Regions from separate parts of the Paenibacillus sp. FSL W8-0187 genome, predicted to be linked through region 1. Evidence: predicted binding sites of a transcription regulator. Region 1 holds the regulator's gene; the other holds the start of a gene.

What was found. The regulator LexA, encoded in region 1, represses DNA repair genes until DNA is damaged. The targets are predictions, from matches to a motif close to CGAACATATGTTCG.
Region 2: recA (recombinase RecA) is a predicted target of LexA. The motif match lies at 4,455-4,468, and genes of this name have one in related genera.

What each region holds. Positions count from the first base shown of each region.
Region 1 covers NZ_CP150206.1:2,845,239-2,861,777, reverse strand. Annotated here, with positions in the region: gene MKY48_RS12870 (FixH family protein) at 1-305, opposite strand, end outside; gene MKY48_RS12865 (HAD family hydrolase) at 591-1,382, opposite strand; gene MKY48_RS12860 (hypothetical protein) at 1,425-1,949, opposite strand; gene MKY48_RS12855 (DUF896 domain-containing protein) at 2,110-2,316, opposite strand; gene MKY48_RS12850 (LysM peptidoglycan-binding domain-containing protein) at 2,581-2,949, opposite strand; gene lexA (transcriptional repressor LexA) at 3,125-3,751, shown strand; gene MKY48_RS12840 (hypothetical protein) at 3,845-4,633, opposite strand; gene MKY48_RS12835 (RNA polymerase sigma factor) at 4,626-5,162, opposite strand; gene MKY48_RS12830 (hypothetical protein) at 5,323-5,733, opposite strand; gene glnA (type I glutamate--ammonia ligase) at 5,890-7,218, opposite strand; gene MKY48_RS12820 (MerR family transcriptional regulator) at 7,280-7,690, opposite strand; gene MKY48_RS12815 (methionine gamma-lyase family protein) at 7,773-9,026, opposite strand; gene hflX (GTPase HflX) at 9,170-10,462, opposite strand; gene MKY48_RS12805 (AAA family ATPase) at 10,584-11,567, opposite strand; gene MKY48_RS12800 (YdcF family protein) at 11,649-12,302, opposite strand; gene MKY48_RS12795 (DUF402 domain-containing protein) at 12,302-12,859, opposite strand; gene MKY48_RS12790 (PBP1A family penicillin-binding protein) at 12,959-15,643, opposite strand; gene hfq (RNA chaperone Hfq) at 15,828-16,067, opposite strand; gene miaA (tRNA (adenosine(37)-N6)-dimethylallyltransferase MiaA) at 16,121-16,539, opposite strand, start outside.
Region 2 covers NZ_CP150206.1:4,771,911-4,788,449, forward strand. Annotated here, with positions in the region: gene MKY48_RS21380 (TIGR00282 family metallophosphoesterase) at 1-408, opposite strand, end outside; gene rny (ribonuclease Y) at 545-2,086, opposite strand; gene MKY48_RS21390 (RecX family transcriptional regulator) at 2,446-3,183, opposite strand; gene recA (recombinase RecA) at 3,323-4,384, opposite strand; gene MKY48_RS21400 (competence/damage-inducible protein A) at 4,674-5,936, opposite strand; gene pgsA (CDP-diacylglycerol--glycerol-3-phosphate 3-phosphatidyltransferase) at 6,046-6,633, opposite strand; gene MKY48_RS21410 (YajQ family cyclic di-GMP-binding protein) at 6,892-7,383, opposite strand; gene MKY48_RS21415 (DUF4175 domain-containing protein) at 7,531-7,704, opposite strand; gene MKY48_RS21420 (helix-turn-helix domain-containing protein) at 7,781-8,773, opposite strand; gene MKY48_RS21425 (DUF3388 domain-containing protein) at 8,821-9,588, opposite strand; gene MKY48_RS21430 (DUF3243 domain-containing protein) at 9,793-10,047, opposite strand; gene fabG (3-oxoacyl-ACP reductase FabG) at 10,156-10,926, opposite strand; gene MKY48_RS21440 (pitrilysin family protein) at 10,926-12,206, opposite strand; gene MKY48_RS21445 (pitrilysin family protein) at 12,210-13,490, opposite strand; gene sleB (spore cortex-lytic enzyme) at 13,616-14,428, opposite strand; gene MKY48_RS21455 (glycoside hydrolase family 88 protein) at 14,621-15,733, opposite strand; gene MKY48_RS21460 (altronate dehydratase family protein) at 15,779-16,539, opposite strand, start outside.

The DNA.
Region 1 (16,539 bases):
TCCATTTTGTAAACCCCGTCCTGATCATGCTTAACCGGGACCTTTGCCTGAACGCCTCCGCCTTCCAGCGTCACTTCAAATTCCACATTGTTCGCATCTTCGACCGGACTGCCTGCTTGCGTTACCTTCGCTTCGATCAGCACCTTCTCACCAGCCTTAATGCTCTCCGGCGTCAAAGACAGCTCGACAATAATGGGTTCCGCCATCACATCTTCTCCGGATTCCGCTTTGCTGTCATTACATGCGGCAAGCGCAACCGCCATCAGCACCATGGCTGCAAGTAAGGCTATCTTTTTTCGGGTCATTCTCTACACCTCTTTTACAGAATAGGGCTATGTATGGTTCATTCACGTAATGGTCATTACCAAACCTCGTTAAGTTACCTAATCCATTATATCGCATTATTCTTTTACTTCTATCTCATGCAGCTTACAATTGTGTGACGTTTATCATTGCCAAATGCACGGCTCAAGTCCAATTGTGTAACCAACAAAAAACAGCCCATAACCGCAGAATCTGCTGTTAGGGCTGTTCCTATGTACGTTTGCGCACCCATTATTCGGGTGTGAGTGAGTCCTTCATTGCGTAGTTTACAAGGATGCGACGATGGCATGCAGCTCCGATAAATGTTTGATCTCAAACTTCGGTTGAATGAACGGATCGTGAGGTCGGTTTACCCGATTGATCCAAACCGTATGCAGTCCTGCCGCATTCCCGCCTTTAATGTCTGTGGTCAGCTTATCTCCCACCATTACGGCCTGATCCGCCTCAACACCCAACAAATCCAGAGCATGCTGGAAGATGGAAACATCCGGCTTCCCTTTGCCAAAATCACCGGAGATGATGATATGATCAAAATAAGGAACCAGTTCTGGAACACCGTCCAGCTTCTCCTGCTGCAGATCCGGACTTCCGTTCGTGAGAAGCAGCAGCTTTACATTTCCCTGCAATTCCTTCAGAACTTCAAACGTTTCTTCATATACATAGGGTCTTGTTCTGCGTTCAGCAGCGAATTGTGCAGCCAACGTTTCGGCCAATGTTTCATGATCAACTCCCAGGCGCTGAAGTCCGCGTCGCCATGATTCCTTGCGGTATACGGGTGCCAGCTCCTGCAGCTTTCTGAATTCAGGCTGTGATCCAGCCGTGAAATTAGCCCACAAGCCTTCGAAAGGGTTAATTCCGATCATTTTGGTAAAAGCAAAAGTATCATATGACTCATATAATGCTCTAGCTTCTTCCCGTACTGCGGCCAAAAGTGCTTTGGCATCAATGCCGGTCTCGTTCGCTCCGGCCTGGCATGTCACTTCAAACGCTTCTTCCACACTACGTTCATCCCACAATAACGTGTCGTCCAAATCAAACAAAACCGCAGCTATCGGCATGTCTCTCCCACTCCTCATATACACTGTGATCTATTCTATTTGTTAATTATGCTCAACTGGAATTTGATGAGTTTTTGCGAACTCTTCTAATCTTTCGCCCATCGCTTTCGTATCATAAAGATTCATCATACGCGAGAATACCCAGTTGCCTGCTTTCCCCTTGCCCTGGATCACGACGGAACCCGAAGCCAATTTGATCTTCTCGATATCCGATACAGCCAGTCGACGTTCCCGATTGAACTTCATGGTGGATACGGAAGCACGCTCAATCTTCAAATAAGGCTTGCGTAAGAAAATCATAAGCGCTAACAGAATGTACAAGCTGACACCTACCCAGTTCAGTACATCGTTGCTTCCACCTGCAGCCTCGGACGTCGCCGTTCCAAGAAGTGCATACACACCAGCCAATGCAACAAGCACTAACGGAAGTACATATTTACGTCCCTTAAATACATCATGCTTATCAGTAACGGCAGAGCCTTGGTACGAGGTCAGCCCCTGCTTCTTACGCTGCTTGTTGAGCTGTGACATATTTTTGTTGACTTTTCTTTCCCATGATCGTGACATATGGTTCCCCCTGGATTAAATTTCAATATATTACCAATCCATATAAACTTGGGGTAACCGTATTCGATTCCCTCGAATAATCGGCACCCCAAGTATTATAATTCTATCCTACTATCTGGTCATGAATCACTGGTTGTAGATCCATGTTCCAGTTGATCGGCTAATGCTTTAATCGCGGGCCGCCTTTTTGTTCATTTTCATCAACCCATTCGATCGATTCCAGCTGTTGTCTAAAGTTACCTCGAATATTATTAAGGTATATTTCCCGAAGCTCTGCCCGTTCCTTGAGCTCTTCCGCGGTCAATCCCTCACTTTTCTGTTTTCTTGCTAGCACATTGATGCGTTCAACCAAAGTATCGATGTCCATGACTTCTCCTCCAATTCCGATATCATGTATAACTTAAACATGTGAAAAAGAGCTTGTCAAGGCAACTGCACCCTTGCAAACTCTGATTAATAACAAATATGAACATATGATGCCTATAAATGAGTCCTCTATGTCAAGAAATCAATAATCTTCTATTATAAACACGCTTATACTGCGTGAAATCACATCGTCAGGCAAACCTACAAATATGAAGCGAGAAATAGGGACATATATAAGGAAAGAGTTTCTCGTAGTGTCATCCCATTACCAGACCGGTAAAGACAACACCTCTCCTGCCTGTATATCCGGACCCTTCAATCCATTCATTCTTCGGATGCTATCCAGGTATACTCGCGTATCCATATCTGTCGGTTTATGAAGGGAAGCAATCCGCCACAAACTATCGCCATATTGAACAATAACCTGCTTCTCCCCCGTGGGTTTATCCATCCCCCCGGCAAAAACGGAATATGCCCCTGTCCAGCAGGATGCTACGATTAACAGAACGAATAAAAGCTTTATAAAAGGAATGGATGCCATTCTCGACTTCAATTGATCGATCCAAGTCTCGGAGGACTTCGTTTGCACTGGAACGTTCTCATAAATGCTACGGTATGTACTGTATTTCAACATGGAATCATCATCTCCCAAACAAGTGTTCTCTTATGGATTCATATTAACACGAACACTTGTTTGATTCAATACCAAAAAGAACATTTGTTCTATTTTTATTTAGAACTTATGTTTGTACGAACGGAAGTTCTATGTTATAATTTTCCCAAACGTTACTAAATGGGGTTGATACGGCATGTCGAAAATATCCAGCCGCCAGCTGGCGATCTTAGAGTTTATCCGCAACGAAGTTCGTAGCAAGGGTTACCCGCCTTCTGTCCGGGAAATCGGCGAGGCTGTCGGACTAGCTTCCAGTTCAACGGTCCATGGACATCTTGACCGCTTGGAGAAGAAAGGCCTCATTCGCCGTGACCCTACGAAACCAAGAGCAATCGAACTGCTTGGCCAAGAAGAGTCCGAAAGCGCAAGCCTGTTTACTCACACCATTGCCAGAGTGCCTGTTGTCGGAAAAGTCACTGCAGGTGTTCCTATTACAGCCATGGAGAACATTGAGGATTACTTCCCACTCCCACAGCATTATGTAGGCGACGATAAGGTGTTCATGTTGTCGGTTATTGGTGACAGTATGATCGAAGCTGGCATTCACAGCGGCGACTATGTCATTGTTCGCCAGCAGCAAACTGCAGACAATGGCGACATTGTCGTAGCGATGACAGAGGAAGACGAAGCAACTGTGAAGACCTTCTATAAGGAGAAGGATCATGTACGATTGCAACCGGAGAATCCTACCTACGAGCCACTGCGCCTGAACCATGTTACGATTCTCGGTAAAGTAATCGGACTCTTCCGGGATGTCCACTAATTTCATATATCTATCTATGAAGAATAGGTTACCTCCCTTAATTGGATGGTAACCTATTGCTTTTTCTATATAGATAATGAAACATGATCCTAGCTAGTTTGCCAACACCATAACGCCTTGCTTAAGATCCAGTCGATACATCCGCTTAGGTTTATAATCCGGCGAACCTTCCCCACCCGGCCCCTCCGTGGACTCTAGAACAAGCTTATTATCTTTAACCATGGGAGTAGTACCTGGTCTATAATATGAAAAGTAGGATACCAAGGATTCATCCTGAAATCGGAGCTGGACGGCTTTACCCGTTTCATGCTCCACTGCGAACGCATAGATTTGTATACCATGACAGTCCCTATATTGCGGTGCGAGTATAAATACATCGGCAGCTTGAAACGGCAGGCGAATCATATCAACCGGAGCAGATGTTGGTTGAATAAAAGTAAGATCCCCCAGCGTAGTTACTTCATTTGTAACTTGGTTAGTACTATACTGTACGCTGTAGTTTCCGGTAAACGACATATCCGTTTCGATACCGAAGCAGCTCGGTGCTCCCAATGTCGTTATTTTTTCCTGTCCAACTGCAATAACCCTTAACCTTCCTTCATCCGTTACGCCTTGTGCCCGGATTGTCTCTTCCGTACCAGGAGGTAAAGTCCCTGCTCTCTGTTGTTCCTCTCTGCCAAAAGGTAATTGAAAGGCAATTAAAATAATCAGAAGCATTAACCCTCCAGCAAATCCAACTTGTAAGTGCTTTCGACGTTTAGGCTTGCTGTCGGTGAAAATCACGGACCTATGCACGTTTTTTTTCATTTCAGATGTGAACTTTTCATCTGAAAAGGGAGTTTTTTTAGCCCGGGAATACCAGTCTGGTTTATCCTCATTCATCGCCATTCTCCTTCAACAGGTTCTGTACTTTTTTCCTTGCCCGATACAGTCTGGATTTCACGGTACCCGCCGCTAGGTTAAGGAACTCCGCAATCTGATTTATTGACATCTCATAGTAAAGATCCAGGATCAACACCTCCCTGAACTTCCTGGGTAAGGTCATAATCATGGCCCATATTTCATCCGTGAACTGCCCGTCCAGATATTCCAATTCCGCGGACCGACTTGACGCATCTGTGTGCAGTCTGTCCTTAAGGGTCACATTCCGAAAGAAAAAAGTCTGTTTATATCGAAACGCGGTATGTCTTGTAATTGTAAGCAGCCACGTTTTTAGCGTCGCCCGACCGCGAAAGGTATGTATGCCAAAATAAGCTTTAATAAACACCTCTTGAGCAATATCGTCAGCCAGTGCTTGCTGTTTGGTCAGAAAATAAGCGTAATTCCAGATATCATTTCCGTATAAGTTCATGATTTTATCCAGTGTCTGGGTGTCCATCACCGTCATCTGCTTCAAGTATTCCAGCTCCAACCGATTCACCTCGTCTAATTAGAGTCATGGAAGTGAGTAAAGGTTCCCTTTTTTCGAAAAATAAAAAAAGAATCTTCCCTTTTATGGAGGGCGATTCTGTATTGGCTGCATTCCTGAACGGTTCTCCAAAATCATAAACCAAAATCTATTGCCATTGCTACTAAACTAACGGAGCCTCATCCCAGGCCTGTTTAAATTGAGAACCAAATCTTCGAATGGATTCTATGTCGGCGGTTAACTGAAAATCCTGTTCCGATCCGTAAAAATGCAACTGATAGATTCCTTCTTGTTCCTTTGGCTCCCAGCTCAGCTGGTATAAATGTTTTTCGAAAGACATAAATAAACCATCTAATTTAAAACCATTTAAATACTCAAGCGGAAATTCAGCAGTTACCGAAATATAATTCCGGATTGTCAAATTCGTCCACCCAAAATTCAAATCATAAATGATTCGGTTAGCCTGAAAAAACTTAAAATTGATCTGGCATCCTTCATCCTCACCAGGAATACGAGATATAAACGCGAACACTGCCCGAGTTCCCTTCTCTTCGTGGTCACTTAGAGTTGCCATTTACGGGCCTCCTTCGTTGTTCCACTTACCACAGCAGCATTTCCCCTACTCCACTAACTTTATATGAAACCTGACTAATATTCCATATGCCTGTTTGATCATATTCATTGGAAAAACAAAAACCCCTCACGCCTTACGGCGCAAGGGATTCCTCTATTAATACATTGTAATGTACTGATCGCGTTCCCACTGATGAACTTGCGTGCGGTACATGTCCCATTCGATTTCTTTCAGCTCGTAGAAGTGAGCCAGCGCATGATCCCCGAGCGCATCGGAAATGACTTCGCTGCGAATCAACTCGTTAATGGCTTCTTTCAGGTTTGCCGGCAAGCTAGGGATGCCTTCCTCAATACGCTCTTCTTCCGTCATCACATAGATGTTACGGTCGATTGGAGACGGGAGCGACAGCTCGCGCTTCACGCCATCCAAACCTGCTTTCAGCATGACAGCCAAAGCCAGATACGGGTTAGCCGCCGGATCCGGGTTACGCACCTCAATACGCGTGCTAAGGCCACGGGATGCAGGAATTCGAATCATTGGGCTGCGGTTACTTGCAGACCATGCTACGTAGCAAGGTGCTTCGTAACCAGGCACGAGACGCTTGTACGAGTTCACCGTTGGGTTCGTGATCGCAGCAAACGCGCGTGCATGCTTAAGAATACCCGCCATATAGTTACGAGCCGTTACGCTCAAGCCAAGCTCATCACTCTCGTCGACAAACGCGTTCTCGCTTCCTTTGAAGAGCGATTGGTTACAGTGCATACCAGAGCCGTTCACGCCGAATAGCGGTTTTGGCATAAATGTTGCAATCAGTCCATGCTGACGAGCAATCGTCTTAACTACCAATTTAAATGTTTGAATCTGGTCAGCTGCTTTGATCGCATCGGCATACTTGAAGTCGATTTCGTGCTGGCCAGGAGCAACTTCATGGTGAGAAGCTTCGATTTCAAAGCCCATCTCTTCCAGTGTCAGTACGATATCGCGGCGGCAGTTCTCGCCAAGATCCGTAGGCGCAAGGTCAAAGTATCCGCCTTGGTCATTAAGCTCCAGGGTAGGGTTGCCTTTTTCATCGGTTTTGAACAGGAAGAATTCTGGCTCCGGACCGACATTCATAGAAGTGAAGCCCATCTCTTCAGCTTCTTTCAGCGCTCTCTTCAGAATGCCGCGCGGATCTCCTGCGAACTGAGTGCCGTCAGGCATGTAGACATCGCAGATCAGACGTGCGACACGATCCTCGGATACCCATGGAAAGATCATGAAGGTATCCAGATCCGGGTACAGATACATATCGGATTCTTCAATACGTACATAACCTTCGATGGACGAACCGTCGAACATCATTTTATTATCAAGCGCTTTAGGCAGCTGGCTTACAGGAATCTCAACATTTTTAATCGTTCCAAGCAAATCTGTAAATTGCAAGCGGATAAATCGAACATTTTCTTCTTTGGCAATACGTAGAATGTCCTCTCTGGTATAACTCACTTTATCCTCTCCTTTTTAAATAAAAAACTAGAATTAATGAAGAATTACAGCATGGCAATCCTTATTTATTAAAAAACCGGGATAATTCCCCTTGAATCAATGAAACCTGACCCGGTCTTCTAGCGGTAATCAATTCCTGCTTCAGCAAACGTCGCAACTGGGACTCCGACATCTCACGGCGTCTGTTCTCGGTATCAGGAGTAATGACAGTAGCCTCTTCAGACTCTTTCGTGACAGGGTTCATTACCTGCTTAATGCCGGCGATATTAACACCTTTTTCAATCAAAGCCTTAATCTCTAGCAGTCGCTCCACATCATTGAAGGAAAACAGGCGTTGGTTGCCCGACGTACGGGCTGGGACAATTAAGTTATGCTGCTCATAATAGCGAATTTGTCTGGCGGATAAATCCGTAAGCTTCATAACAATGCCTATCGGAAATAATGCCATATTCCTCCGAATCTCATCACCCATATCTCATCAACCTTCCAAGTGGTCTATTCTGATCTTATTGTACATTTCCTGATCAACCACGTCAACCGCATGTAAGGATAACTCACAACAAATTACGATCTTTCATGCTTTGGAGTGCCATAAGCACACCATATTTAACATGAGAGTAGGTCAAGCCACCTTGCATATACCCGATATAAGGTGATCGGATTGGCGCATCCGCGGATAATTCGAGGCTTCCTCCCTGGATGAACGTACCTGCCGCCATAATTACAGGATGTTCATATCCAGGCATATCCCAAGGCTCTGGCACCACATGACTGTCGACTGCCGCCGCCCGCTGAATCCCCTGTACAAAAGCGATCAGATGATCCGCTCCGGTAAACGATACGGCCTGAATCAAATCGGTCCGCTCATCCTGCCAGCCCGGCTTGGTTGTGAACCCCACTGCCTCAAACATCGCGGCGGCATAAATGCTGCCCTTGACCGCTTGGCCAACCGTGGATGGTGCCAGGAATAATCCCTGATAAATGCCTCTGGTCGTTCCCAGCATAGCCCCTACTTCACGTCCGATGCCGGGAGCAGTCAGCCGATAGGCTGCCTTATCCACATAGGCTGCTTTACCGCATATGTAACCGCCGGTTTCGGCAATGCCGCCGCCAGGGTTTTTGATAAGCGACCCCGCCATCAGATCAACGCCAACCTCCGTCGGTTCCAATCGCTCCGTAAACTCACCGTAACAGTTATCAACGAAAATAATCAAATCCGGGCGAATGGACCGAATCCGGTTTACCATGTCACCAATCTGGGATACCGTGAACGAAGAACGCCAATCATATCCACGGGAACGCTGGATACCAATAACCTTGGTTGAAGACGTGATTGCCTTCTCTACCCGCTCCCAATCGATTTCCCCTTGTTCTGTTAGCGCAACCTCCTGATAACCGATTCCAAAATCTCGAAGGGATCCGCTGCCGTCCCCGGGTTCGCCTATCACTTTATGGAGGGTGTCATAGGGACGACCCGAAATATACAACAGCTCATCTCCCGGTCTTAACACACCAAACAGTGCGGTTGAGATCGTATGGGTACCGGAAGCAAAATGCGGCCTGACCAGGGCAGATTCGGCTCCAAATACGTCTGCGTAGACTTCATCCAGCACTTCACGGCCGCGATCATTGTATGCATACCCGGTTGAAGCCGCAAAATGAAAATCACTCACCTGAAACTTCTGGAAAGCATCGATCACCTTCCACTGATTAAAATCAACGATATTATCGATCTCCCGTAAACGCTGTCCGATTTTGGACTCAATCTCACTGCTCAATTCAAGTATATCTTGCGAAAATCTTGCCATGACCAACTGCTCTCTCCTCTTTTACACATGATGTCTCACATCTTAACACATATTTTTATTTCATAGAACTCGCAATGCTTGAGCACCCTGAACACGCAATATAAGCCCCATACAGGGGCTTACACTACGATTCCTATTGGTACCTAAGATCCGTTCTGGACGTAATCATGGAGCAAGTAACCCATTTTCTCATAATCCGCTTTATTGATTCGCACCTCATAGAGGATATCATTCTCATCAAAAGACTGCTCCAGCACGTCTCCGACACGGTATACAACCGAGTTCAGATCGCCACGGTCTGCCGGAATCCGGAACGTCACGTTCCCTCCAGACAGCTGGTCCTGAATCGCTTCACGAACCATTTCCAAATCCTGATCTTGATACGCACTAATCTTTAATTGACCATCCCCTGTAGGCAGCATCTCTAGCTGATCCGGTTCACATGCGTCCTTCTTGTTAAACAGAACGATCTGCGGTTTATCCGCCGCCCCCAGATCCTGAAGTATGGATTGAACGACAGCCATCTGTTCGTCCCGCATCGGGGACGAAGCATCTACGACATGAAGAATCAGATCGGCTTCGTTGGCTTCTTCCAGCGTCGCACGGAACGCGGCTACCAGATCATGAGGAAGGTTCTGTATAAATCCCACGGTATCCGTTAGCACAACTTCCTTGCCGCTAGGCAGCTCCAACACGCGCGAAGTGGGGTCCAGCGTAGCAAATAATTGATCTTGGATATAAACATCTGCGGCCGTTAACCGGTTTAACAATGTTGACTTGCCGGCATTGGTATAACCGACTAGAGCAACCTGTACGGCACCGCTCTTCTTCCGCCGCTCCCGATGGAGCGTACGATGCCTTGTGACTTCATCCAGCTGCCGCTTCAGGTCGCTGATTCTGTCACGAATATGCCGGCGGTCGGTTTCGAGTTTACTTTCCCCTGGTCCACGTGTCCCGATCCCCGCCCCGAGCCTGGACAGATTCTTACCATGTCCCGACAACCGCGGGAGCAAATAAGTAAGCTGTGCTAACTCCACCTGAATAATCCCCTCACGGGTCTTCGCACGTTGAGCGAAAATATCCAGTATCAATTGAGTACGGTCGATAATTTTCACATCGAGTGATTCTTCCAGATTTCGTACTTGTGCGCCGGATAATTCCTGATCAAATATGGCTGTTGTTGCGCCCAACCCATCAATCGCCATGCGCAGTTCTTCGACCTTCCCTTTGCCGATAAACCACTTGGAATCCGGAACTTCGCGATTCTGCGTAATGACATCCAGCACCTCCACTCCAGCGGTTTCAGCTAGCTGAACCAGCTCCTGCAGCGAGTGTTCCGGATTAATTCCTGTACGTTTAACTGCATCCGTCACCAAACTGACCAAAACGGCTTTATCTTCGATCTCTGTCCGGGTATCATGCGTTATATTTGTCATATAGCCAACTCCTTCTATCATTACATCTCCTAATTTAACTAACCGCTGCTGCCTGCAATACACATTATGATCCAAAGAAAGCAGCGTTACCCCTTCATTATGTTCGAAGACAAGCTTAAAATCATTGTATTTTTCCATTTAACTTAAAGTCCTCCGGCCGCAGGGTCATAAGCTCAAGCTTGCCGGGGTTTCCGGTTACGTACTGATTTAGCAGCCGAACCGATTGATTCCTTATCGATTTCTCGATGACATTCCGTACATAACGCGCATTACTGAAGGCGTGCAGTCCATGATCCTTCTCCATCTGCAGGTGTTCCTTGAGCTTGCTCAGCGACTGCGGCATCAAGATATAATCCCTCTCCTTTGCCATCAGCTCCGAAATCTGGATCAATTGATCCAAATTGTAATCCGGGAAGTCCATCTGGATCGGAAAACGGGAATACAGGCCGGGATTCGAATCCATAAAAAAATCAATCTCATCGCTATAGCCTGCCAGAATAAGAATGAACTGGTTTTTATGATCCTCCATCGCCTTAACCAGCGTATCGATCGCTTCCTTGCCAAAATCCTTCTCACCACCGCGCGCCAAACTGTAAGCCTCATCGATGAACAGAATTCCTCCAAGCGCTTTTTTGACCAATTCTCTGGTCTTTTGTGCCGTGTGACCGATATATTCACCTACGAGATCGGCCCGCTCCACTTCGACTAGATGACCCTTATTAAGCACGCCCATCTTCTGGAACAGCTTTGCCACGATACGAGCGACTGTGGTTTTCCCAGTTCCGGGGTTTCCTTTAAAAATCATATGGTACACATGACCGCCACTTAATAAGCCTGCTTCCAAACGCATCTGGGCCACTTGAAGCAATGCATAGATTTCAAATACCAGGTCTTTGATTTGTTCGAGACCTACCAGTTGATCCAGCTCTTTCTGTATTTCCTGGAATAGACTGTGCTGGGAAACAGGGTTTGGCGAAGGGGCCGGTTCGCGTTCCGGAACCGCACTGCTGATGAGTGGAGGTTCCGCGCTGCGGAGCACGACATTAATCTGCCTGGATGGCCGTCCTTCAGATCGGCCGTTAGCGGCCGTTACACGCCCGTTCATTGCTCCTCACCTCTTTACCAAAGGGCTGACTATCTATTCCAATGTATTCTATTTACAGCCTGCTTATTAGAAGTTTCGTCCTCATAGGACACCCATGGCGATCAACAGCCGATCGGCCGTCCATTTCGTATAAGCCAGCACTTCTCTAGACTTGTGTTTAGCCATCGGCAAAACGATAGATTCCGTCAGCGACATAGAAGGATGATCGTAACCAAGGGTTGTTGCAACCTCCATCGCTCTCGTCCCGTGATAGTCATGGGTTATTATAATGGCAGTGTTCCACCCATGCTCCTCCATAATCGCTTGGCTGAAGAGCAAATTCTCGTAAGTGCTCGTTGCTTCGTTCTCCAGGAAGATCCGTTCCTCCGGTACGCCCGCGTCAACCAAGAAATTTCGCATTCCTTCGGCTTCGGTATATGGATACCCCGGCTTATCGAGGCCGCCAGAAACGATGAAGGTATCAAAACGGCCTGCATGGTATTCAACTAGCGCATGCTCGAGCCGCTCGCGAAGCCCCGGACTTGGCTGATCTCCCCACATGGAAGCGCCCAGGATAATGCCGACATCCGCTTTCTCCGACGGACTGCTGACGGCACTTTCGATCTTCCAATATGCATAACCTGACCATAGCACTCCAAGAACAACGAGAGAGAGCAGGGTAATCATCCCTCGCCGATACCATGCTCTCTTCTTCGTGCCTGTTTGAGACAGACTCTTATGTATTTCCTGACGCATTATTTCTTCCTCCTGAACTCTCCATTATGAAATAACTGGTCGCGGTGCTTCAGAGACATCATAAAGTAAGGGAATTCATGCGCGTCGATGGCCCGAAGCAGATTCCGTGCGGTCACCTTGGCCAGCCTGTAGTCATCCCGGGTAATGTCATTCCGCCCTAGGGCATCCTCAAGCTCATCTTCATCCAGCAAGAACACTTCACCATTCTTGACGACCACAACGTCCAAATACAGATCGTCAAACCAAGGAACACCCTGATCGGTTACCCCCTGTTTCTTGCAAATATCGATGTACCATTGAACAATATTGCGTTTGTCATCAAACATGGCGGTCACGATGAAATGGCTGTCCTTCGGATAATACTGCAGCCATGAATAGCCTTTGTCCGCGATTCGGTAAGTATGACGGCCATACGTCTTCCATAACGGTTCTTTCAGGCCATATATGGTATATAACGTGAGATACCCTGTAAACTGCTCACATTCCACATACCGGGAAGTGAAGTGCCGGCGGGTGATACGGCGCCAATTCGCCCGATCTCCGAATTTACGTTTCATGGAACTTTTCCTCCCCATTCGTATTCCCAGCTTACCACATTTGGGTATCACACTCAAAACAAAGAAGCCTCCGCAATCATGCGGAGGCTCTCAAGTTCATTATGGACTATCTTGGAACTGGTCAGAACCATCAACCGGATCTGACGGATCCACAATGGTTCCCGGTACCGTAGGAATATCACCCGAATCACTGTCGGTTCCTCCAGTGCCTGTGTCACCATGGTTAGATCCATCTCCTGAGCCATCAGATCCATTGCCAGGATTTTGACCATCTTGGCCATTCCCGGCTCCGTTTCCATTGTCAGGAGGGTTCGTTCCATTACCGTTACCATTGCCATTGCCTGGGCCTTCACCATTCCCATTGCCTGGCTCGCCATTACCATTATCATTACCGTTGCCATTTCCGTTCCCGTTGCCATTCTCATTCCCAGGAGGGAACTCATTGCCTGCTCCGTTGTCACCTTCATCAACCGGAGGCGGTTCCTGGATGTCCCCCGGATCGGGTTCAAGATCCTCAGGCGGCAATTCCTCGGAAACGGCCACAATCTGCAGGAGGTTCGAAGGTGCCGACTCCTGGCTCGTAGACGGGTCTATAGCAGTCACATAATAATCATAGGTCAATCCCTCCATTGCACTCAAATCCTCAATGGACGTACCAATTAAGGCATCGAGAATCGGGGTGTATTCCGATTCCGACGTTTCCTTACGATACACGCGGTATTGCACGTTGCCCTGAACCGGATTCCAGCTCAGTGATACGGTCTGAGTCTCTCCGTTATAGGAGCCCGTCAAACCGCTGACTGCGGTTAATGTCGTTTCTTCAACAGGCGGCTTTACCGGCTCGGTACTCGGGAAGCTCTTCGCTTCATAGCCTTGAACAGCCTTCTCCATCACTTTGCCCCATAAGGAAGCTGAGATCGAACTGCTTCGTTTCAGCAGATGCTGCCGGTCTGGGTTATCATAGCCCATCCACACAGCTGCGGTTAACTCCGGCGTATATCCGACAAACCATACGTCGCGGTTTGAGCTGACGCCCTTATAGCCGCTCTGCGTGGTTCCGGTCTTACCGGCTACCGGACGACTGATCCGGGCATTTCTACCCGTTCCGTCCTCTACAACGCGCTTCATCATGTCTGTCATTTGCGAAGCCGTCGAAGCGCTCATCACGCGCTTCCCTTTGCTGCCTTTGTTCTCATGCACAACCTTGCCTTTGTTATCTTTAATCTGTTTGATTGCAAAAGCCTCTTTAAATTCTCCGCCATTAGCAAAGGCGCTGAAAGCTTGTGCCATCTCGAATGTGTTCGTACCGGTATTCATTCCGCCGAGGGCCAGGGATAAGTTCGCGTCGCCTTCGGTCATCTTGATGCCGAGACTCTGAGCGAACTCGAATCCGGTTTTTACGCCGATTTGGTTCAACAGCCATACGGCCGGAATGTTCTCGGAACGCTGAATCGCTTCCGGCATACCAATCGTCTCTGAATATCCGTGCAGGTTTCTTGGGCAATAGTTGGTGCCAAAACATTGCTGTTTATTACTCAATCTGGAGTCCTTCGTAAACTTCCCGGATTCCAGCGCCGGTGCGTACGATACAATCGGCTTCAAGGCGGAGCCCGGCTGACGACGGCTGTCGGTAGCCCGGCTAAACCCGCCGCGGGTATATTCTCGTCCACCCGACATCGCTACGATACCGCCGGTCTCCTGGTTAATGATGACCATGGAGCCCTCAACGGGTACGTCATCAGGACCTTTTTCAAAGTTTTCCGGATTCTTGAACTCTTCTTCCATTGCCGTCTGGGCATTCACGTCCATCGTTGTGTAAATCTGATAACCGCCAATATTAACATCGTCCTCGGTGAGGCCCCATTTTTCTTCGGCTTCTTCCATTACATAGTCGATAAACGCTGTATATTTCTGTTGTCTTTCAGGCGGTGTATACGCATAGTCCACTTTCTTGGCTTTCGCCGCCTCTTCGGCCGTGATATAACCCTGCTGTTCCATCAAAGTCAATACCACCGCACGACGCTCTTTGGAGAGCTCCGGGTTCTTGAGCGGATTATATCGGGACGGCCCCTTCGGCATTGCCGCCAGTGTTGCTATTTCCCATATCTCCAGTTTTTTCAGATCTGATTCGCCGAAATAACGCTCGGACGCGGCTTTAATGCCGTAATAAGGCCCCCCGAAGTTAATCCGGTTCAAGTACATCTCAATAATTTCCTGTTTACTGTGCTTACGCTCAAGCGCCAGCGCGATCGACATTTCAGTCGCCTTCCGGAAGAATGTTTTATCCCTTGTCAGGAATATGTTCTTCGCCAGCTGCTGCGTGATCGTACTTCCGCCTTCGACCATGGAACGGGCCATGACATCCTTTACCGCTGCGCGGCCGATCGACCACATGTCTACGCCGTTATGCTCCATGAACCGTTTATCTTCTGTTGCAATAAATGCTTGTACCAACAGCTCCGGAATATCCTCGTACTTCACAGGATCACTCTTCTGAAGGGACAGTTCGCCCATCAGTGTGCCATTACGGTCATATACCTTGGAAGTACCGTAAGCGGTCAGCTTATCCTGATTCTGCTCCAGCAGCTTTTCACCGCTGATCAAGATGAACAAATAACCTGCAAGTGCACAGAAGATCGCAATGACAGCCGTAAAAAACAATGCCCATGCAATTCGCTTTCCTTTGCCTTTTTTCTTCTTCGCATTCGGTTTCGTGGTTTTGGATGTCTTCGGGTTGTCTTTGTTTTTGTTCAACCGTGACATCTGATTATCTTTTCCAGCCATTTGTCCCCCTCCTTACTCCCTTGCGGGATCAAGCCTTCTGACTCAAGTCATGCCTCGGAAAGAAAAGAACAACCTTCTCAGGTTGCTCTCTGCACTCCTTATAAGCTAAACGAAATATAAGCCAAAAAGTTTCAAATTAATCATTTACGGTATGATTCTGCTCTTTATAAATCCATTCTAAAATCTATTGTTCGCTGCTGTTATCCTGCATCAGGGACACATTACGCTGCGGCATGAACGTGGAGATAGCATGCTTGTACACCATTTGCTGACGGCCGTCGCTGTCAATCACGATGGTAAAATTGTCAAAAGCTTTGATCGTTCCACGGATCTGAAAGCCGTTTGTAAGGTATACCGTGGCCGGAATGTTCTCTTTGCGCAGTTGGTTCAAGAACGTGTCTTGGATGTTAATGGACTTGTTCATTAGCCGTACCCCCAATGGTTCATTTAGATTGTTTTGAAAATATATTCAAGATTTCAGTGAAACTTTCCTGCTATTATAGCACGGATTTTTTGATAGTTCGCAGAAAAATTTCCCGAGTCGGTGACGTCTACCCACTCGATGTCCTTCATGTGGCGAAACCAAGATAGCTGCCGCTTAGCGAAACGGCGTGTATCGCGCTTAAGCAGCACGACGGCCTCCTCGTAGCTGAACTCCCCGCTAAGGTACGAAACGATTTCCTTGTAACCCAGCCCTTGCATGGATACAAGCCCCGGAGCGAACCCTTTGTTCATGAGCGCCGCCACCTCATCAACAAGTCCCTGGCTCAGCATAAGATCAATTCGCTCTTCAATACGGTTATATAGCATTTGCCTGTCCATTGTCAAACCGACCAAGCATAAGTCATAGGGAGATTGCTTGGTTTGAGGTGCCAGTTGGGTCGAAAGTGGGACGC
Region 2 (16,539 bases), 1.9 Mb from region 1:
ATCCACAATGTCATCGGCTGCACGAAACGGGCAATCGATCGCTGGCAGGAATGTTCGTCCCTGTAAATTCACAATCGCTAGCTGTTTGCCGTTCGCTTTGATGATCGTGTATCCGCGGCCCGGTGTGCCGGGCGGAAAGTTTGCCGGACGAATCATGCGAGGCTCATCATCGATAAACTCAAAAATATCCTTGTTATCCCACGTGTGGTTTCCCAAGGTGATGCCATGAATGCCCCAATTAAAAAATTCATTGGCTATGGCCGAGGTAATGCCGCGTCCTGAAGCTGCATTCTCCCCATTGGCAATAATGATGTGCGGATTATATTTGGACTTCAGCTCCGGAAGGGAAGCCTTCAAAGCTTTACGACCTGTACTGCCGACAATGTCTCCGATGAATAATACGTTGATGTCAATCACTCCTTCAGGGATGCTTGTCCTGATTCCCGGCAAGACCGTTCCCGATTCATAAATGTCCGAACTGTATTTTCGGAAATTTCAAAGATAAAAAGTGGCCGGATTGCGGCCACTTTTTAAGGTCCAAACTCTATTTTGCGTAATCCACCGCTCGGGTTTCCCGGATAACGGTGACTTTGATATGACCCGGATAATCCAGTTCATTCTCAATCGTTTTGGTAATGTCGCGTGCCAAGCGGAATGCTTCGGCATCGTCGATTTTCTCAGGCTGTACCATGACACGAACTTCACGTCCTGCTTGAATGGCATAGGATTTCTCAACGCCTTCAAAGGATTCGGAAATTTCTTCGAGCTTCTCAAGACGACGGATATACGTCTCAAGCGTCTCTCTGCGTGCTCCCGGTCTGGCAGCAGACAATGCGTCAGCTGCGCCAACCAGCATGGCAATAACCGAAGTTGCTTCACAATCACCGTGATGAGAGGCAATGCTGTTGATAACCACCGGATGTTCCTTATACTTCTTCGCCAGCTCCACGCCGATTTCAACGTGCGATCCTTCCACTTCATGATCCAGCGCTTTACCGATGTCATGCAACAGTCCTGCCCGTTTCGCAAGCACGATGTCTTCGCCCAATTCGCCGGCCATCAGGCCAGTCAAATAGGCCACTTCCATGGAGTGTTTCAACACATTTTGTCCATAGCTTGTACGGAATTTCAGTCGACCCAGAATTTTGATCAAATCTGGATGCAAACCGTGAACGCCAACCTCGAAAGTGGCTTGTTCTCCGTACTCGCGAATGCGTTCGTCCACTTCCTTGCGGGATTTCTCCACCATTTCTTCGATACGAGCCGGATGAATCCGTCCGTCTGCCACGAGCTTTTCCAAAGCTGTACGGGCAATTTCACGGCGAATCGGATCAAAACCGGAGAGAATAACAGCTTCCGGAGTATCATCGATAATAAGGTCAATCCCTGTAAGGGTCTCAAGCGCACGAATGTTTCGGCCTTCACGTCCGATAATCCGGCCCTTCATTTCTTCATTCGGCAAGGTGACTACAGATACCGTGGTCTCAGCTACGTGATCAGCCGCACAGCGTTGAATAGCCAGCGTGATGATCTCGCGTGATTTCTTATCTGCCTCTTCCTTCGCCTGCTGCTCGATTTCTTTAATCATCTGAGCGGTTTCATGACGAACTTCCTGCTCAACATTACTGAGAATGATGCTGCGGGCATCCTCCATCGTGAGGTTGGAGATGCGCTCCAGTTCTGTCGTTTGTTTCTTGTAAATGGCATCGATTTGCTGCTGGGTCTCTTCTATTCGTTTCTCTTTGTTCGCCACTTGTTCTTCTTTACGTTCCAAAGATTCTATTTTTTTATCCAGCGACTCTTCCTTTTGCAACAATCTGCGCTCCTGCCGTTGAATTTCATTCCGGCGCTCACGAGTGTCTTTTTCAGCTTCGGCTCTGATTTTATGAACTTCGTCTTTAGCTTCAAGAACCGTTTCTTTCTTCAATGCTTCTGCTTCCTTCTTCGCACTTTCTACGATCTGCAAAGCGGCATGCTCGGCACTGGAAATTTTAGCTTCTGCAAGGGATTTGCGAATAAAATAACCGAACCCAAAGAATATAGCGGCTACAACGAGAACGATTATGATCCACCAAATTGGATGCATCTGATCACCTCCTCGTTGGTTCCTCCAAGGCATTCCTTGGGAAATGTGCAATTGTCAGGTTACTCATTCATACATAAAATTTTCCGGCAGTGGAAGCTGCCGTCCATACTGCGAACGCCGTATCACGTACGCAAATTCCGCCTTAACCAGCGGAATACATTTCACTATGAATTGGCGATTTAAGAATCTTTCACAAAGTAGTCACTTTTTTGGAAGGAAAAAGGATTCTAATTTATGATAAAAAGATTCATATTTATTTTAGTATTTATAAAAAGATATTGTCAAGGGAAAGCAATGGGTAAACGTCAGTTTCATCCAACGAAACCATTTCTTTCACGAAAAAGTGCCCAATTTGCCCTTTATTCGAAATCTTCCAGCCCGTCGTCCCACTCGCCCTGTTGCTGATCCTCATCGACCAGACGTTTGAGTACCTGACGCACCTGGTCCCCGCCGAAGCCCCTACGCATTAAATATGCTCCCGTTTTACGTTTGCGATCCAGCATCTCCCCATGGGTTTGCTGCCATTTTTTCCGTCCCACGGCGAGCGCGCTCTCCAATTCGGCATCTGCACTGATCTCGCCCAATGCCTCGGAGATCAGCTCCGTGCCGATTCCCTTCTGTCTCAGTTCCTGCTTGACCCACAGCCGTCCCTTCTTATGGCTGGTCATTCGCTGCTCTGTCCACATCTTGGCGTATAACGCGTCATCAATCAGCTTGTCCTTCTCCAGGCGCTCCAGCGTCGTCTCCACGCTGCTCGGCTCGAAACCTTTTTGCTGCAGTCGCTGGGTGATCTCCTTGGCTGTTCTTGGCTTCCTAGCCAGATGATTCAACGCCTCTACGTAAGCCCGCTGTCGCTCGTCGGCCACGATAATATCTTCCAACTCTTCCTTACGAAAAACATTTCCCTTGAACATCCGGTATTTCAGCATTACATCTTCATGAACGGTCATGAGGTATGGACCAAACGCGATTCGGTATCGATGTTTGGGCTTCTTCAGCATTTCGACTGAAGTTACAACCAAATCCTCGTGAGCCGGAAAATGCTCAATACCTGATGATTCTGCCTGCTCCGACATTTCTTTATTCTCTTCTTCCATATGTCGCTCCTCTCACTACCGCGCCATCCTGAGTAAAATAACCAAGACTGATTCTCAATTCTGGATAAATGCAAAGAAGACCGTCTGGCGTTACAAACACCGGACAGTCCTCAACACTTAATCATTAACCAGCAATTTACTATTCTACTTTAAACAACTCTTGCTCTTCTATTTCCTCTTGTTCCTTATCCTTCTCGGAAGGCTCAGGAACAGCCGTAGTCAGATTGCTCGCTTCACGGATTTTGTTCTCGATAACACTAGCAATCTCCGGATTCTCCTTCAAGAATTGCTTCGCATTCTCACGTCCTTGGCCAAGACGGTCACCTGCATAAGAATACCATGCACCACTCTTATCCACGATATCGAGGTCCGTTCCGATATCGATTAGGCTTCCCTCTCTAGAGATGCCTTCACCGTACATAATATCAAGCTCAGCCTGTTTGAAAGGTGGCGCTACCTTGTTCTTAACAACCTTAATCCGTGTGCGGTTACCCACCACATCGTTCCCCATCTTGATGCTCTCAATTCGACGCACATCCAAACGAACCGTCGAGTAGAACTTCAGAGCACGTCCGCCTGGAGTCGTCTCAGGGTTACCAAACATAACACCAACCTTCTCACGAAGCTGGTTGATAAAGATGGCAATCGTTTTCGATTTATTAATAGCACCCGACAATTTACGAAGAGCCTGGGACATCAGACGAGCTTGCAGACCCACGTGGGAGTCCCCCATGTCGCCTTCAATTTCAGCTTTTGGAACAAGCGCAGCAACCGAGTCAATAACGATGACATCCACTGCACCACTGCGTACCAGAGCTTCCGCAATTTCCAACGCCTGCTCACCCGTGTCCGGTTGGGAGAGCAGCAATTCATCAATATTAACGCCCAGTTTACTTGCATACGATGGATCCAGAGCATGCTCGGCATCGATAAATGCAGCCTGTCCACCAGCCCTCTGAACTTCCGCAATAGCATGGAGGGCTACTGTTGTTTTACCGGAGGATTCCGGTCCATACACTTCAATAATCCGGCCTCTAGGCAAGCCGCCGGTTCCTAAAGCTATATCCAATGCCAACGATCCGCTCGGCACAATCTCAACTTGCATGTGGGTGGATTCACCCAGTTTCATGATGGAACCTTTTCCGAACTGTTTCTCTATCTGACGAAGCGCCATTTCCAGCGCAGCACGACGATCTGACAATTGTTCCACAACCCTTCACTGTTGATAGTCATATCATACCTTGTTTTGACACGTTTGCCAAGCTTTTTTTCGAACATACATTCGTTTTTTTTTATTCAACGCCCCTTCCGGTATATGCTCCATCCCCTATGTATAAAGAACAAGAACCGTGGCAACATCATTCGATATGCCACGGTTCTTCCGTATTTCCCATTATACTTGGAACTGTTCGTTAATTCAAGAAGAGGTACCAAGCAAGGTGTAAATTATTTACTTTTTTTGAAAAGCGGATATCTCTATTTTTGCAAAATTAATCTTGTTTGGAGGCAACAAGACGCTGCCAAAGCCGGCAGAGCAGCGCCTTTGTCGCACGGAGCCGGATCGTCTCACGGTTACCCTGGAGGTGCAGCTCATGCACTTCTGTTGCTTTTCCCCGTTGAGACAATCCGATGTAAACAAGACCTATAGGCTTGCGTTCAGCGTACCCTGGACCTGCTACGCCCGTTACCGATAAACCAAAGTCGCTGTCGGTTACCATTCGAACATGATCTGCAAGCGCTTCGGCAACCTCCGCACTGACGGCTCCCGGCGCATCATCCCCCTCGAGCAGCGCATGCGGGATATGCACAAGCTTCTCCTTGATCTGGTTAGTGTAACAGACGATCCCGCCAAGGAACATCGATGCGCTGCCGGGGATGGAGGTCAGCGTCTCTGCTACAAGGCCTCCCGTGCAGCTCTCCGCGGCGCTCAGCGTCCAGCTATGATCTGCCATCATATCCACGATAACCTTCTCAATGGGCACATCCTCGTTAGCATACATAAACTCAGGGCCTCTCTCTTGGATCCGGGCTTCCAGTTCATTCAACCGGACCATCGCCTCAGCCTCGCTGGAGGCCTTCGTGGAGATTCGGACGGTGACCTCCCCTTCCTTGGCATACAATGCAATCGTCGGATCGGTCTGGGCCGTAATCAGGTCTTCCAGGCGCTTATCAAGCGCGGACTCCCCGATGCCTGCGAATTTGAGCATCTTCGAATAGATGGGAAGCTCTCCCGTAAGCACATGCTGCAGAAGCCAAGGCTTGGCCTCCTGTTCAAACATCGGCATCAGTTCTTTCGGCGGTCCCGGCAACACAATATAATGAGTGCCTTCATACGATACCGCGTTCCCGACGGCGAGGCCTGTTTCGTTCGGAAGCGGAGTCCCTCCCTCGATAGCCAGGGCCTGGCGCCGATTGTTCTCGGTCATTACGGATCCCCGTTCTTGGAAGAAACGTTCGATCCGGTCCATAGCCATCCGATCAATATGCAATGAACGATTCAGAAAGGATGCGAGCGCATCCTTTGTCAGGTCATCCTGTGTGGGGCCCAGGCCGCCGGACAGAAGCACGATATCGGCTCTGCTGCTGGACAGCCGCAAGGTCTCCTTGAGCCTCTCCATGTTATCCCCAACAACGGTTTGATAGTACACATCGATTCCCATTGAGGCAAGCTGTCTGGACAAATACTGTGCATTGGTATTCACAATCTGTCCAAGGAGAAGTTCGGTTCCAACTGCAATGATTTCTGCTTTCATGATTCGTCGATCCTCCTGTATCTTCTATCTCTTCACAATACTCGCCACTCGCCGTCACAAATTTATTACCCTGCGGAAGAAAAAAGCAATAGGATAGCTCCTATTGCCGTTATGCCCCGGTACCTTTAAGAAGATGCCTGTTCTGGACAAAATATTCGATTCCCGAATAGATCGTAATTATCGCGGCAGCCCAGATTGCAATGACATCAAACGGAATTCCCAAGAATACAAACGGGAAATTATTGATCAGAAGCGCGACAATTGCCACAATCTGAATCACCGTCTTGATTTTTCCTGATTGACCTGCTGCAACGACGGAACCTTCCAGGAGCGCAATTTGTCTCAAGCCAGTAACCGCGAATTCTCTGCTGATAATGACAACAGCAATCCATGATTCACATTTCCCCATCTCCACAAGCGATATGAGGATAGCTGCCACCAGCAGTTTGTCCGCGAGCGGATCCATAAGTTTACCCAGGTTTGTCACCATATTGTTTTTCCGGGCCAAATACCCGTCAATCCCATCCGTGCTTGCAGCAAGTATGAATATCAAAGCCGCAATCAATTGGTTATAGGGCAGGACAAAATCATTCCATACAATAGGAGCCGGATAAAAATCGAAATCCACCAGCAGAAAAATCATCATGACAGGGATCAAGCAAATGCGGGCCAACGTGATACGATTGGGTAAATTCATGGGGCAACCTCCCTTGCAACGGGTTGTCTTGAAATTTTCGCAGACCCCGCGACTGTTAACCATCTGTACTTCAATAGGGTCGCTCTTCCCAAGAGCCTAAAGGGTTTGAAGCGTGAAGCGCTGTCTGTCATATTCATCCCCCAGTGATCTATGTATACGTTAATCCTTATATATCGTTTTTTAGTATAATATTTCCGTTGACGCCCTGTCAAAAGAAACAACCTGTCCATCCAATCCTACGTGAGCCTGTGACGGCGTTTATTTGAAATTGGTGAACTGCAGGTCCAGAGAAAGATCCGCTTTGCGAAGCAGCTGCATGATCTGTTGAAGATCGTCCTTGTTTTTTCCGGTTACCCGAATTTGGTCACCTTGAATCTGACTCTTGACCTTCAGCTTGGAATCACGGATCAATATATTGATCTTTTTCGAATTTTCCTGATCGATTCCTTGCTTTAAGGTCAAACGCTGGCGAACGGTACCCATGGAAGCCGGCTCGATCTTGCTGTACTCCACATTTTTCAGCGACAAGCCCCGTTTCACCATCTTGGTTTGCAAAATATCAATAACGGCGTTGAGTTTATACTCATCATCGGATGCAATGACCAGTGCGTCCTTGTCCAGCTTCAAGCTGCTCTTGCTGCCCTTGAAGTCAAAACGGTTCTCAATCTCCCGCTCCGCCTGATTAACCGCATTACTAAGTTCCTGCATATCCATTTTGGATACGATATCAAATGAATTTTCTGAAGCCATGGTGAATCCTTCCTTTCATTAACGATAATGCTTCTATTATAGGTAAAACATAGAGACAAGTCTAATCCCATTAAGGATCAGCGGGTGACCTGGAACGAAAAAGACTCCGCTTATCGCCAACACCCGGCGAAAACGAAGTCTGCTCCTTCAACTGCTAGCTTTCTCATCATGCACCGGACGGCGGAACATGCTCAATATACCAAGCAAAATATGTGCCAGTCCAAAGCCTAATATGCCATATCCCCAGTCGCTTGGAATCAAATAATAGCCCAAGAGGCTGACGATGACGCCTAATCCGAATATAATCCAGTTGACCGTCACAGAGCAACACCTCTTCCATAAAGCGAAATAACAGCATGCAGCTGCATGCTGTTATGATGGCCTGGAGGTGAGACAATTATTCTACATCCGTAGTGCCTGTAGAGTCAGTAGTACTGGTATCCGTAGTCCCTGTGGAACCATCTGCCGGCTCCAGCAAGATACGCGACGTTGATTTCCCATCTGTTACGGGCTGGCCGCCAACCGTAATGGTGGTTGCAGCGGAATTCCCCGATTTCACGTAGAGTCCCTGGCTATCCAGGTCAAAGCTGAGCGCAGCACCATTCTCAAGCATTTGGAAAGCCAGCTTCTCCCCGGAGGTATTGTAACCACGATACACTTCTACCCAGCTCTTTCCTTCACTTGTTGCCACAATTTCAACCTTCACAGACGAGCCTGATACCTTAAATACGGTGTTCTTGCCTTCCGTCCGGTCCTGCGTCACCGTAGTTGCTCCAGGCGTTGTATTCCCTGGTTCATCGATGTCCGTGCCATCTGTTCCATCCGTTGCGTCTGTTCCTTCACCGTCTGTGCCTTCGTTACCTGTACCGTCCGTGGCGTTATCGCCGCCCTGCGCTCCGTCACCTGGCGTGGCGGGATCCGTATTGCCAGAATCTTCCGGCTTTTGCGCTTGATCCGTCTGCGTCTGGTCATTATTGCTTACCTGAGGTTCATCCTTAGGCTCATTCGAATTGATTGCCACCAAATAAATGACGACAACGATCAGAATCGGGAATGTCCACATCAGCAGAGTAGGCAGCCACTTCATGTTCCGTTCGGCTGAAGGTCTGGTGGCACGCTTTTGAATAACCGGCTCCATGGTCGCTTCCGGTTCGGATTTAGGCACATCCTGTTTATGGCCTTCAAGCAGTTCGTCCGGGTCAATCCCCACCGCTTCCGCATAGGTTTTGATGAATGCCCGCACGTAAAAACTGCCGGGAAGTACTTTGTAATCCCCTGCCTCGATGGCTTCCAAGTATCGCTTGCGTATTTTTGTCATTTCCTGCACATCATCAAGGCTCATCCCTTTTTGTAGACGCGCCTCCCTCAATTGCTGTCCCAGTTCGGACATGCCATCACCTCCTACTTTAGAATTTCGTGGTCAAAGTCAAAAAAATATTATAAATCGTCACTATAAGAGCCCGTGAACGTATCATAAACGATTTCCTCTTCCGGATTGTTTCGCAATTCGATTATAATGTCGAAATCATCATAGGAATATTCGGATTCGCGAACAAAAATATCCGGATGCTCGATCACCTTCGTGCTCCCCATCCCCATAATATCCTGCAGGAGTTGATAGTGGCGCTCATTCGATCGGATCGTGCTGACAATCCCGTCAATGATGAAAACGTTGTTCGAGTTCATCTCGTCCTCAGAGAGTTGACTGCGAATGGTTTGGCGGAGCAGCGTAGAGGAGACAAACGTCCAGCGCTTCATCGCGCAGACACTGCCAGCGATAATGGACTCGGTTTTGCCGACGCGAGGCATTCCGCGAAGACCGATGACCTGATTACCTTCCCTTTTGAACAATTCACCCAAAAAATCAACAAGTAAACCGAGCTCATCACGCGTAAAACGAAACGTTTTACGATCATCCGAGTCCCGGTCAATATATCGTCCATGTCGGACAGCCAAAATATCCACCAGTTTTGGGGGTCTCAAGGCTGTTACCGTAATATTTTTCATTTTGTTTAACATTTTGCCCATCAGGATAATTTTTTCTTCATCATCCGTTTCCAGCAGCATTCCGCGAGTTTGGCCTTCAACGCCGTTAATTGTCAGGATGTTGACCTCGAGCATACCTAACACGGATGCAATGTCACCGAGCAAACCAGGTCGGTTCTTATGTATCTTGTATTCCATGTACCATTGATTCGATTCCACAAAGACACCTCTTTGCACTTCTTTTCCATCAATATTCGACAAATTTCAGCGAAAATCGCACGCAAAAACAGGTCAAATGAAAAATGGGTCACGTTAATGATATATAAAATAAAAATGAAAGGCAAGTATTAACGATGACATGAAAATTACATTCTTTTTTCTTGACAAAAAGCCCCCGTTGGCGGGGGGCTCTTTGCAAGAGGGTTATGCGTTGTTCTTGGCCAGTTTCACCATCAGACGCGCGATAACGTGGCGTTCTTCCTCGTTACCTACATCCCACAATTCTTTCAGTGCCCGGTTGGATGAGTTTTGCGGATCAACCTTCTCATCAAGGAAATCACCAATCTCATAAGCCAGCTGAGAAATGGTGTCTTCACTCATACCCGCTTTCTCGGCTTGAACGACACGATCGCCCAGGAATTTCTTCCAAGAATCAAAGTTTTTGATTACGGATGACATGAGTTAAATCCTCCTTTTGCGTGGTGGCAATTCAGATTTAAAGTAACAATAGTAATATGTCCCCGTAACCAATACCTTATGAGTGGTGAATTGCACCACGAACGACGATCAGGTCACCCAGCCGCCATTCGGGCTGATCACTTGCCCGGTAATGTATCCCGACTCGGGCAGCGCCAGAAAATACACCAGTGATGAAATCTCATCCGGCTGTGCCAATCTGCCGACCGGAATCTCATCCTCCAGCATGCGGATTTCATCCGATTCCAGATGCCCCAGCATGGACGTATCCACCGCGCCGGGTGCAACGGCGTTCACCGTCACGCCTGATGGGGCAAGCTCCTTCGCAAGGGCCTTCGTAAAGGAGTTAACGCCGCCCTTGCTTGTTGAATACAATACCTCGCAGGAGGCACCCGATAAACCCCAGATCGAGGACACATTGATAATCCTGCCAAAACGCTGAGAGATCATACGCCCCATAAACGCCTGGGAACACAGAAACATCCCTCTCAGGTTAATGGACATCAAAGTGTCCCACTCTTCTTCCGTCACGTCAGACAGAAGCCCATAATGGGATACCCCGGCGTTGTTTACCAGGATATCGGGCTCCATATCATGACTCTGTAGCTTCTCTTTCATGCGCAATATCTGCTCTTTGTCGCGAAGGTCCGCAGATACGGTTAATACCTTAGCTCCATAGCCCATACAGCGACGGGCAACTTCATTGGCCGCTTCATGCGAATTCATATAGTGAATAACCACATTCATGCGTACCGAGGCAAAGCGCTCGGCAACAGCCGCACCAATGCCTCTGCTCGCACCGGTGATCAGCACCGTCATTTCCCCGATCGGTTTCAGTTCTCTTCCCATGTCTTGCTTCATTACGGACTCACAACGATTGATACGGCCAATTGATCCCAATCGACATGCTCCTGCAGGCGGCGGTTTACATCATCAATGGTAATGGATTCATAAACCGAAAGAACCTTGAAGAAATCCACCCCGCGGAATTGATAGCGAGTGAATTCATGAGCAATGTTTTCCGGGGAATTGAGCATACGCAAGTATCCGCCCATTTTCTTTTTGCGGGCACGTTCAAAGTCGGAGACCTGAAATCCGGTTGCCTTTAGCTTATCCACCTCTGTGCGGATGCGCTCCAGCAGGTGATCCGGATCCTTTGTATCTCCGCCAACCGCAGAGAACGCATACTGGGGTGAACTGTTATACTCATGGCCGAAGCTGTCGGAAATCAAATCTTCGTCATATAACTGCTGATACAATTCCGTACTGGATCCGAACAGGAGATCCATCATCAGCTTCGTTGTCAAATCGCGTCGCAGCTGCTCCTCGGCCGTTAAACCGACCTGCTTCTCCTTGAAGCCGAACAGGCATTTCGGAAGTGATACAGCCAGGCGGCTCTCTCTCCGCTTCTCTTCAACTCCCTGCGGCTCCGGGTCGAATAAACGCTCAATGGAGCCTTGCTTCTCATACGATTTCGCGGCTTGATTCGAACGGATCAGGTTCATCGTTTCTACAGGATCTACGCCACCCACCACGAACAGCAGCATGTTGCTCGGGTGATAAAACGCATTGTAGCACGTATACAGATCTTCCTTTGTAATCGTCCCGATGGATTCAACCGTACCGGCAATATCAATATGCACCGGATGCACCTTATACATCGCTTCGATCAGACCGAAGTATACGCGCCAATCCGGATTGTCCTGGTACATGTTGATTTCCTGTCCGATAATCCCTTTTTCCTTCTCCACGTTCTGATCGGTAAAATAAGGGTTCTGCACGAAATTGATCAGTGTCTCCAAATTTTCATGGATGTTCTCCGTGGCAGAGAAGAGATACACGGTCTGGTCAAAGCTTGTAAATGCATTCGCCGAGGCACCGTTCGAGGCAAACTTGGCAAAAATGTCGCCTTCCGGCTCCTCAAACATTTTGTGCTCGAGAAAATGCGCAATGCCATCAGGAACGCGAGTTTCGGACTCGCCTTCGACCTTGAAATGGTTATCCACCGAACCGTATTTGGTTGCGAAGGTCGCATAAGTTTTCTGGAAGCCGGGTTTAGGCAGCACGTACACGTGCAGCCCGTTATCCATCACTTCGTAATACAGCGTTTCCTGCAGGTTGTCATAATGAATGCTCTCCACCGGCTATTCCTCCTTTTGACCTTTCAGGAAATAGATCGTATCCAGCGAAAATGCCGCAGCCGCCTGCTTCACATCATCCACTGTAATGCCTTCCACCTGCTGCAGCAGCTCATCCGGCGTACGTTCCCGGCCTGACAGCGTTCGATTGAAGTCATAGGCAATCATCTCAAAGGCCGAATCCTGCATTTCCTTAATTACGTTGCGAATCATCGCTTTCGTTTGGGTCATTTCGATATCCGTAATGGCACCCTTAGCCATGTCATCAAGCTGTTGGCGAATAATTTGGACGGCCTTCTCGAAATTTTGAACTTCGATGCCGGACTGAATGGTAGCAATCCCTTTATGACCGTCATATCGGGACGACGCGTAATACGCCAGACTTTCCTTCTCCCTCACGTTAACGAATAGCTTTGAATGCGGGTAACTTCCCAAAATCCCGTTATACATGAGCGCAGCGGCATACTCATCATCGCCGTAAGTAATCGTGCTTCTCAGGCCCATGTTGAGCTTGCCTTGATTAATGTCCAGCTTCTCCACAACCGTCTGCGTCTCGCTCGCGACCGTTCGTGTGGTGGAAGGGACATAATCCTTACTTCCGGTTCGGTTCAGTTTAAAATGCTCCTCTACGAGCTTCTTCACCTCATCCAAATTCGTATCGCCAACTACATACAGATCAAGAACAGATTCATTAAGCCAATTCTGATAGGACTCATACAAGCCTTCCGGCGTGATACCATCAAGATCCTTCCGTTCTCCTAACGGATGCAATCGATACGGTTCGTTCTTGCACATGACCTCAATGCAGCGTTCCGCGGCGTAACGAATCTTATCATTGACGATGGACTCCAGCTTCTTGCGGACCGTGTCACGCTCGGTCTGTACATAAGATTTGCGGAATGCGCCATTCTCTAACACAGGCTGGGTGAAAGCTTCACCCAAAAAAGCAAATGAAGAGCGCAGCAGGCTCTCCGGACTCTTAACAAAAGAGTCATTGATCGTATCCATGCGAAAGTGCACGATCTGATAATCGCCACGCTTATACACGTCAAATCCAAATCCGGCGCCATATAACTGCTCCAACTGCTCTCGGAATGCTCTTGTTTCCGGGTATGAAACGGTTCCTCTGCGCAGCACAAAAGGTGTAAGCGCGGTCGAGGTCACGGTTTCTTCTGCTAATGGACTTCCGGCGTAAAGCGATATCGCAAATGTCTTGAATCGGTTGGTCGGCAACACGTGAATTCGTATTCCTCCGGCCATACCGTGTTCAAATTCCGTTTTCGTCAAGGTCCATATCCCCTTACATCATGGATTGTCGTTGCCATAATTTACTTCATAGATAACTTTCATTCTAACCCATTGCAAAGTGAAGAAGCAACCGAAGACAGGCCCCGGTTGCTGTTGTTTGCGGCTTACATACAGAAGATATGTTGACCGATGGTTTTGACTTGAGGGCGGGTCCATATCCATGGCGAGGTCGCTGTTTTCGGATTAAAGTAATACAGACAGCCCCCTGTCGGATCCCAGCCATTTAGCGCCTGCTCTACGGCTTTCCGCGCCTGCTCGTTCGGCTCAAGCCATATTTGACCGTCAGCTACAGCGGTAAAGGCTCTCGGCTCAAATATAACCCCATGCGGCGAGTTAGGGAAGCTTGGAGATTTCACTCGATTGAGAATAACCGCCGCTACGGCAACCTGGCCTTCGAACGGTTCTCCGCGCGCTTCACCATAAACGGCATTCGCCATGATCCTTAAATCGTTGTCTGAAAGTCCCATGGTATTCGAAGAGGCTAAGTTGTTATTGCCGCCTTCCTTGTTGGAGGCACCGCCGCCCGCACCGGCCGCTGCTCCGCCCCCACCTTCATGAAGCTTCGGAGCGGTCGGACGGAAATCCTTGGTTGCATTATACAGTTTAAGCTTGACCTTCGGACCTACGATACCGTCAACCTTCATGCCAAACTCCGATTGGAACCATTTAACGGATCCTTGGGTTTTGGAACCGAATACGCTATCGATTTTGCCATGATAAAAGCCCAGGTATTTCAGACGGCCTTGCAGCTCATACACATCTTCGCCGGTAGAACCAAATTTGATGGTCTGCTGGCTAAAGGTTGGCAAAGCTTCCTGAAGATTTGAATGATCTGCTTTAAGGCCTCCCTGAGCGAAGACAACGGCAGATAACAGGATCGCAATGCTGATCAGAATCCAGATTCTTGAGTTTTTCATGCTGCGCTCTACCTTTCTCTTGTGGTTTAACAAGCCTCGCTACCGTTATTATGACAAGCCTGCCAGTTTCCTATGCACCTGTTCGGCGAGAGGAGCGAACGAAGACGGCACATCATTGAAACACAAAGAGAGCTGTTCCTCTAAGGAACAGCTCCTTGTCGTTCGGAGTAGAGTTAACGATCCTGCACCGATTTATTCAGATGTTCTGCCAAGTTCTACACACGCCATGACCAACGCTCCGACCCCATGAAGATCATTCTCGCATTGCTGCCTTTCCACATAGTGCTTATAATCGCCGACACCTGTGCCGATGCAGATTTTAGGCATAACCAGATGCCCCTGATCATTCATATATACGGATTGGGCCAGGCCAGTATATCCGTGTCTTGCGTGCGAGATCAGGGAAGAATCCAGGTAACCGAGACGGATTCCTTTGGCTAAGGTATATATGAAGAGACTGGAGCATGAGGTTTCCAGCCAATTGTCCTCCCGGCCCCCTTTATCTATAACCTGATACCACAGCCCGGTCAGTGGATCCTGATAACGCACCAGCGCCTCACTTAATTCGCGGAGCACGACAGCCAGTTCTTCCCTCGCCGGATGATCCTCAGGCAGTAAATCAAGGAATTCCACGATCGACAGCGCGTACCAGCCTAACGCGCGTCCCCAAAATTCCGGGGATTGTCCGCTAACCGGATCTGCCCAAGGCATCGTTCTGCTCTCGTCCCAAGCATGATAAAATAACCCGGTTGCCTGATCCTTGGTATGGGAACGCATCAGCCTCTCCTGGAACAGCACCTCGTCAAATAAATGCGGCTCGTTATACTGCTGCGCATATTTCATTGTGAACACGCCACCCATATACAAGCCGTCCAGCCACATCTGGTAAGGATAGCGATCCTTATGCCAGTATCCTCCATCCGTGGTCCGATTCAGCGTAGATAACAGACGGAGCAGTTTATCTGCGGCAGCCCTGTACCGATGTTCGGGACATACAGCATCCAGCTCCATCAGGAGTTGGCCCGCTTGAACGGAATCCAGCTCCCCCCGCTCCAGCAGCAGATTCCCGTTGGAGTCCACCAGATGATCGACATAACCCTTTACGTAATCCAAAAACTTTGACTCACCGCTAATTTTCCACAATTGTGACATGCCAACCAGAAATACGCCCTGGTGGTAATGCCACCGCCCTGCAGGCGGCAGCTGCTCCGGCGAATACGTTCCCATGATCGATTGACAAGCCTTGGTGCCAAGTTGTAGGGGTGATAAGGTTAACGGTCCTTGCTGCTGAATAGGATTGGACATATGTGCTCCTCCTCTTTTTTCTAACCATCGTTCCAACAACTCACGCTATAAAATGACGCCATCCTTAAAAATGGATATTTCCCGGAAGCCATTGCGTTCATTTCTCGTCTGTTCAACACCCGAGGCTAATTGGACCATACGATTCATGAGTTCCTCATGGAGATCCTCCATGCTTTTGCCTTCCAGCAAAGCACCTGCATTAAAATCAATCCAATGCTTTTTACGAGCGGCCAGTTCGGAATTAGTCGCGATTTTGACGGTGGGGACCGGGCCGCCAAACGGCGTCCCCCTGCCCGTTGTGAACAGGACGAGATGGGCGCCCGCTGCAGCCAAGGCCGTAACCGATACGAGATCATTGCCTGGCGCTTCGATCAGGTTTAACCCCGGCTTCGTTGATCTCACGCCGTAACGGAGTACATCGGACACCGTGGCATTTCCCCCTTTTTGAGTACACCCCAGTGATTTCTCCTCCAGGGTTGTGATGCCACCGTCTTTATTCCCTGGAGAAGGATTTTCATAGATTTCCTGTCCGTGCGATACGAAATATTGCTTAAAATTGTTAATCAGCACCGTAATATCCTTAAACACCTGTTCGTCGGCTGCCCGGTCCATCAGGATCGTTTCGGCTCCGAACATCTCCGGCACCTCCGTCAGCAGAGCTGTGCCACCGTGAGCGGTGATGGTATCTGCAATGCGGCCCGCCAGCGGATTGGCTGTAATGCCCGACAGACCGTCCGAACCCCCACATTTCAGTCCGACCTTCAGTTTGGAGAGAGGAACATCCGTTCGTTTGAAAGTCTCGGCAT